3 regions of the Escherichia sp. XD33 genome follow, and region 3 is predicted to be linked to each of the others. Evidence: predicted binding sites of a transcription regulator. Region 3 holds the regulator's gene; each other region holds the start of a gene.
What was found. Region 3 encodes ArgR, which controls arginine synthesis, uptake and breakdown. Its sites were predicted from a motif close to ANTGAATAAAAATACANT; they were not measured.
Positions count from the first base shown of each region.

Region 1: a site for ArgR is predicted at 963-980, ahead of argA (amino-acid N-acetyltransferase). Genes of this name have one in related genera too.
Region 2: a site for ArgR is predicted at 931-948, ahead of argC (N-acetyl-gamma-glutamyl-phosphate reductase). Genes of this name have one in related genera too.

Region 1 covers NZ_JAENDM010000016.1:51,056-53,330, forward strand. Annotated here, with positions in the region: gene argA (amino-acid N-acetyltransferase) at 1-931, opposite strand, end outside; gene amiC (N-acetylmuramoyl-L-alanine amidase AmiC) at 1,163-2,275, shown strand, end outside.
Region 2 covers NZ_JAENDM010000010.1:111,363-113,637, forward strand. Annotated here, with positions in the region: gene argE (acetylornithine deacetylase) at 1-883, opposite strand, end outside; gene argC (N-acetyl-gamma-glutamyl-phosphate reductase) at 1,037-2,041, shown strand; gene argB (acetylglutamate kinase) at 2,049-2,275, shown strand, end outside.
Region 3 covers NZ_JAENDM010000026.1:38,031-40,305, forward strand. Annotated here, with positions in the region: gene K0778_RS15755 (barstar family protein) at 1-87, shown strand, start outside; gene yhcN (peroxide/acid stress response protein YhcN) at 143-406, opposite strand; gene argR (transcriptional regulator ArgR) at 771-1,241, opposite strand; gene mdh (malate dehydrogenase) at 1,676-2,275, shown strand, end outside.

The DNA.
Region 1 (2,275 bases), on a different contig from region 3:
CCAGAATACCGCCAATATCGTTGATTGTTGCGCGACGAATCTGCTCGGCGCTTTCCATCACAATCTGCGTACCGATACCGTCGCGTGAGAACAACTCTTGCAACAGCGCGCCATCTTCCTGATAACTGATTAAATGACAGCGACGCACGCCGCTGCGGCAGGCTTTCACTGCGCCACGCAAAAAGCGCACCGTACCGGAGTTGTAATCGCCTTTCTCTTCCTGGGCTTCTACCCGCGCTTGCGCTTCGTTAGGGAAAAGTTCGGAGACAATATCACCGTCGTCATTAGTGACGCCCTGGGAAGAGCAAAAACCAATCATCTTTTCAGCTTTCAGTTTGATGGCCAGTTGAGTGGCAATCTCTTCCGAGGTCAGGTTAAAGCTCTCGCCAGTGACTGAAACAGCGACCGGCCCCATTAGCACTATTGCACCGCTGTCCAGTTGACGATGGATCGCGTCTTCATCAATCCGCCGGATACGCCCGCTATGGCAGTAATCCACGCCGTCATCGACGCCCAGCGGCTGGGCAATAATAAAATTGCCACTGACGACGTTGATATGCGCGCCCTGCAGCGGCGTGTTATTGAGACTCATCGACAGGCGAGCAGTAATATCCAGTTGCAATGTTCCCGCAGCCTGCTTCACCAGTTCCAGTGTTTTGGCGTCGGTCACACGTATATTCTTGTGATACAGCGGTTCGTGGTGATGCGCAGCCAGATTTGCGTCGATCTGCGGACGTGCGCCATAGACCACCACCAGACGGATGCCGAGGCTGTGCAACAACCCGATATCATTAACGATACTGGAGAAATTCTCATGCTCAATGGCTTCACCGCCGAGCATGATGACAAACGTTTTTCCCCGGTGGGTATTGATATAGGGAACCGAATGGCGGAATCCCTCGACCAACTCGGTTTTACGTTCCTTTACCACGGCACACCTCTTTGCATGATTATTCGAAATTAGTGTATTTTTATTCTGTTTTTTCGCAGGGTGCAAGTGTAAATTTTATGCGAGAGCGACTTTTTTATCAGTAATGCCGTGAATATAAAAAGAATGTTTACCGTTTATTAGATGACAGATTATGCGTCTTTCGCTAAAGTTTCCGGTCAAATTAGTCGTTTACTTGTTACACAGCTTAGATTTCTTTTGCTCGGGAGAGGCATGTCAGGATCCAACACTGCAATCAGCCGTCGTCGTTTACTGCAAGGCGCGGGTGCCATGTGGCTATTGAGCGTAAGTCAGGTCAGTCTGGCTGCGGTCAGCCAGGTCGTGGCGGTGCGCGTCTGGCCTGCGTCCAGCTACACCCGCGTGACGGTGGAATCAAATCGTCAGCTGAAATATAAGCAGTTCGCGTTGAGTAACCCTGAACGCGTGGTGGTGGATATCGAAGATGTAAACCTGAACTCGGTACTCAAGGGGATGGCGGCACAAATTCGTGCAGACGACCCGTTCATCAAGTCGGCGCGCGTCGGGCAATTTGACCCGCAAACCGTACGGATGGTTTTTGAATTAAAGCAAAACGTAAAACCGCAGCTGTTTGCCCTTGCGCCGGTCGCCGGGTTTAAAGAGCGTCTGGTGATGGACCTCTATCCGGCCAATGCACAGGATATGCAGGACCCGCTGCTGGCGCTGCTGGAGGATTACAACAAAGGCGACCTCGAAAAGCAGGTGCCGCCAGCGCAAAGTGGTCCACAACCGGGTAAAGCAGGGCGCGATCGTCCGATTGTCATTATGCTTGACCCTGGCCACGGTGGCGAAGACTCCGGTGCGGTGGGGAAATACAAAACGCGCGAAAAAGATGTGGTATTGCAAATAGCTCGCCGTTTGCGCTCTCTGATCGAGAAAGAGGGCAATATGAAGGTGTACATGACGCGCAATGAAGACATCTTCATTCCATTGCAAGTGCGCGTAGCAAAAGCCCAGAAACAGCGTGCTGACCTGTTTGTCTCTATCCATGCCGACGCCTTTACCAGTCGTCAGCCGAGCGGTTCCTCTGTGTTTGCGCTCTCAACCAAAGGTGCAACCAGTACTGCGGCAAAATATCTGGCACAAACCCAGAACGCCTCGGACTTGATTGGTGGCGTGAGCAAAAGCGGTGACCGCTATGTCGACCACACCATGTTCGATATGGTACAGTCGCTGACCATTGCCGACAGCCTGAAGTTTGGTAAAGCGGTACTGAATAAGCTCGGTAAAATCAACAAGCTGCATAAAAATCAAGTTGAACAGGCCGGGTTTGCCGTACTAAAGGCACCAGATATTCCCTCCATTCTG
Region 2 (2,275 bases), on a different contig from region 3:
CCGTCAGACGACCCGGCCAGCGTTCGCTCACCGGAGCCAATGCATCGTTGAGCAAACCATTAAGTTCATTGAGTGTCATGCCAGGCAGCGGACGAATATCCATATGCAACTCACAGCAAGCGCAAATACGGTTAGAAGCGTCGCCACCGTGAATATGCCCGAGGTTGAGCGTAGGGTATGGCACGGTAAACGCTTCGTAGTGATAACGTTCTTTCAGGTTATCGCGCAATTGCAAAATATGCCCGATGGCGTCGTGCATTAGTTCGATAGCGTTAACTCCGCGTGCTGGATCGCTGGAGTGCCCCGACTGGCCCTGAATACGGATGGCGTTAGAGATATGACCTTTATGTGCGCGTACCGGTTGTAGTGACGTCGGTTCGCCAATGATGGCGCAATCCGGGCGCAGGGCGGTAGTTTCGGCAAAATAACGCGCTCCGGCCATACTGGTTTCTTCATCAGCAGTCGCCAGAATGTAGAGCGGTTTTTTCAGTTTCGTGACGTCGACATCGCGTAGCGCATCAAGGATAAACGCAAAAAAGCCTTTCATGTCGGCGGTGCCTAAGCCGTAAAGCTTGCCGTCATGCTCCGTCAGTGTAAACGGATCGCGCGTCCAGCGACCGTCATCAAATGGCACCGTATCGGTATGCCCCGCCAGCAACAAGCCGCCAGCCCCCTGTCCGATACTTGCCAGCATATTGAATTTGTTGCGAGTTCCTGGAACAGGCTGCACTTCCACATTGAAGCCCAAATCTTTAAACCAGTCCGCCAGCAGAGTGATTAAATCTGCATTGCTTTGATCGAGTGCCTCTTCCGTGGCGCTTATTGAAGGTGTGGCAATCAGAGCGCGGTAAATCTCGATAAATGGCGGTAATTTGTTTTTCATTGTTGACACACCTCTGGTCATGATAGTATCAATATTCATGCAGTATTTATGAATAAAAATACACTAACGTTGAGCGTAATAAAACCCACCAGCCGTAAGGTGAATGTTTTACGTTTAACCTGGCAACCAGACATAAGAAGGTGAATAGCCCCGATGTTGAATACGCTGATTGTGGGTGCCAGCGGCTACGCTGGCGCAGAGCTAGTGACCTATGTAAATCGCCATCCGCATATGAACATAACCGCTTTGACTGTTTCAGCGCAAAGCAATGATGCGGGAAAGTTAATCTCCGATTTGCATCCGCAGCTAAAAGGCATCGTTGATCTGCCGTTGCAGCCGATGTCGGATATCAGCGAGTTTAGCCCAGGGGTGGACGTAGTGTTTCTCGCCACCGCCCATGAAGTTAGCCACGATTTAGCGCCGCAGTTTCTTGAAGCGGGCTGCGTGGTGTTCGACCTTTCCGGCGCGTTTCGTGTTAACGACGCCACCTTCTATGAAAAATATTACGGCTTTACCCATCAATACCCGGAACTGTTGGAACAGGCAGCCTACGGTCTGGCGGAGTGGTGCGGTAATAAATTAAAAGAAGCGAATTTGATTGCGGTGCCGGGCTGTTATCCGACGGCGGCACAGCTGGCGCTGAAACCGTTGATTGATGCCGATCTTCTTGACCTCAATCAGTGGCCGGTGATCAACGCCACCAGCGGCGTGAGCGGTGCAGGGCGTAAAGCGGCCATTTCAAACAGCTTTTGTGAAGTTAGCCTGCAACCGTATGGCGTCTTTACTCATCGCCATCAACCAGAGATCGCCACACACCTCGGTGCTGACGTTATCTTCACCCCACATCTGGGCAATTTCCCGCGCGGCATTCTCGAAACCATTACCTGCCGCCTGAAATCGGGTGTGACCCAGGCGCAAGTCGCGCAAGTGTTACAGCAGGCGTATGCCCATAAACCGCTGGTGCGGCTGTATGACAAAGGCGTTCCGGCGCTGAAAAATGTCGTTGGGCTGCCATTTTGCGATATCGGGTTTGCCGTTCAGGGCGAGCATCTGATTATTGTGGCGACCGAAGACAACTTACTGAAAGGCGCGGCGGCACAAGCGGTACAGTGCGCCAATATTCGTTTCGGCTATGCGGAAACGCAGTCTCTTATTTAAGGGTGCAATGATGAATCCATTAATTATCAAACTGGGCGGCGTACTGCTGGATAGTGAAGAGGCGCTGGAACGTCTGTTTAGCGCACTGGTGAATTATCGTGAGTCACATCAGCGTCCGCTGGTGATTGTGCACGGCGGCGGTTGCGTGGTGGATGAGCTGATGAAAGGGCTGAATCTGCCGGTGAAAAAGAAAAACGGCCTGCGGGTGACGCCTGCTGATCAGATAGACATTAT
Region 3 (2,275 bases):
CGTCGCCGTTTTGGCGCGTTAATATTGCTGTTTGATGAGGCAGAGGAAGAGCTGGAAGGGCATTTGCGTTTTAATGTTCGTCATTAGCGCAAAAAAAAGCCCCCGAACCGGGGGCAATATCGTCGGACAAGACGATGAGGGTTTATTTGTACAGTTCAGCCGTAGCGTGCCAGGTGTCACCGCTACGAGCTTCAGTAATCTGGTAGGCCGTTGCGCCTTTTTCTTCCGCTTTTTTGTTCAGCATTTCACGCATATCCATTGGCGAAGACGCCACACCACTTACAGATACGGTCCCGATTGCTTCACGATTTTGTGCTTGTGCAGCATCAATGGAGTCGGCAGCGAATGCACCGAAAGAGAGAACAGAAAGTACGCTTAATGCAGCAACAGTGGTTTTGATTTTCATGATTTTTACCTCGACATAATCTTTTAGCTGGGCCTTTGTTTCGTGACCCATATCACAAAATCAAGTATACACTAATTATTGAGCTAATTAATACCGCGCTAACTGTTTCAGTTGATACTAAGTGTTAAAAATGTGAATTTTAATAACAAAAAAGAATTAAAAATACGGTTATTTATCGTTAATTCTAGTTTTTTCAATTAGATAATGAATTTTGCATAATGTGCTTTTTTTACCTTATGTATTCATTGTGTGAATGACATGTCGCAGTAAAACGCACTATTCGTTAAATTAATCGCAGGGGAAAGCAGGGGGTTGAGAGGGATAAGCAACATTTTCCCCGCCGTCAGAAACGACGGGGCAGAGATTAAAGCTCCTGGTCGAACAGCTCTAAAATCGCTTCGTACAGGTCTTTGACGGTGAAACCGTTAGCAGGGGTGGTAAAGATGGTGTCATCGCCAGCGATGGTGCCCAGAATACCTTCTGCTTTGCCCAGTGAGTCCAGCAGGCGAGCAATTAACTGCGCCGCGCCAGGGCTGGTATGAATCACGACAACTGCATCGTTGTAGTCGATATCCAGCACCAGATTCTTCAATGGACTGGAGGTGGTTGGTACACCCAGTTCAGCTGGCAGGCAGTAAACCATTTCCATTTTGGCATTGCGTGTACGTACAGCACCAAACTTGGTCAACATCCGCGAGACTTTAGACTGATTAATATTGTCAAAGCCTTGCTCCTGCAACGCGGCGACGATTTCGCCCTGGGAGCTAAATTTCTCTTCTTTAAGTAATGCTTTAAATGCTTTAACTAGTTCTTCTTGCTTAGCCGAGCTTCGCATAAGTCACCCGATATGGTGGTTGATACAACATTATTGTGCATACAGATGAATTTTTATGCAAACAGTCAGCCCTGAAGAAGGCTGAAATAATGTTATGAAAGAGCGGGATTTTATCAAATTTCGTTATTGAGAAACATGCCTGCGTCACGGCATGCAAATTCTGCTTAAAAGTAAATTAATTGTTATCAAATTGATGTTGTTTTGGCTGAACGGTAGGGTATATTGTCACCACCTGTTGGAATGTTGCGCTAATGCATAAGCGACTGTTAATTACGTAAGTTAGGTTCCTGATTACGGCAATTAAATGCATAAACGCTAAACTTGCGTGACTACACATTCTTGAGATGTGGTCATTGTAAACGGCAATTTTGTGGATTAAGGTCGCGGCAGCGGAGCAACATATCTTAGTTTATCAATATAATAAGGAGTTTAGGATGAAAGTCGCAGTCCTCGGCGCTGCTGGCGGTATTGGCCAGGCGCTTGCACTACTGTTAAAAACCCAACTGCCTTCAGGTTCAGAACTCTCTCTGTATGATATCGCTCCAGTGACTCCCGGTGTGGCCGTCGATCTGAGCCATATCCCTACTGCTGTGAAAATCAAAGGTTTTTCTGGTGAAGATGCGACTCCGGCGCTGGAAGGCGCAGATGTCGTTCTTATCTCTGCAGGTGTAGCGCGTAAACCGGGTATGGATCGTTCCGACCTGTTTAACGTTAACGCCGGCATCGTGAAAAACCTGGTACAGCAAGTTGCGAAAACCTGCCCGAAAGCGTGCATTGGTATTATCACTAACCCGGTTAACACCACAGTTGCGATTGCTGCTGAAGTGCTGAAAAAAGCCGGTGTTTATGACAAAAACAAACTGTTCGGCGTTACCACGCTGGATATCATTCGTTCCAACACCTTTGTTGCGGAACTGAAAGGCAAACAGCCAGGCGAAGTTGAAGTGCCGGTTATTGGCGGTCACTCTGGTGTTACCATTCTGCCGCTGCTGTCACAGGTTCCTGGCGTTAGTTTTACCGAGCAGGAAGTGGCT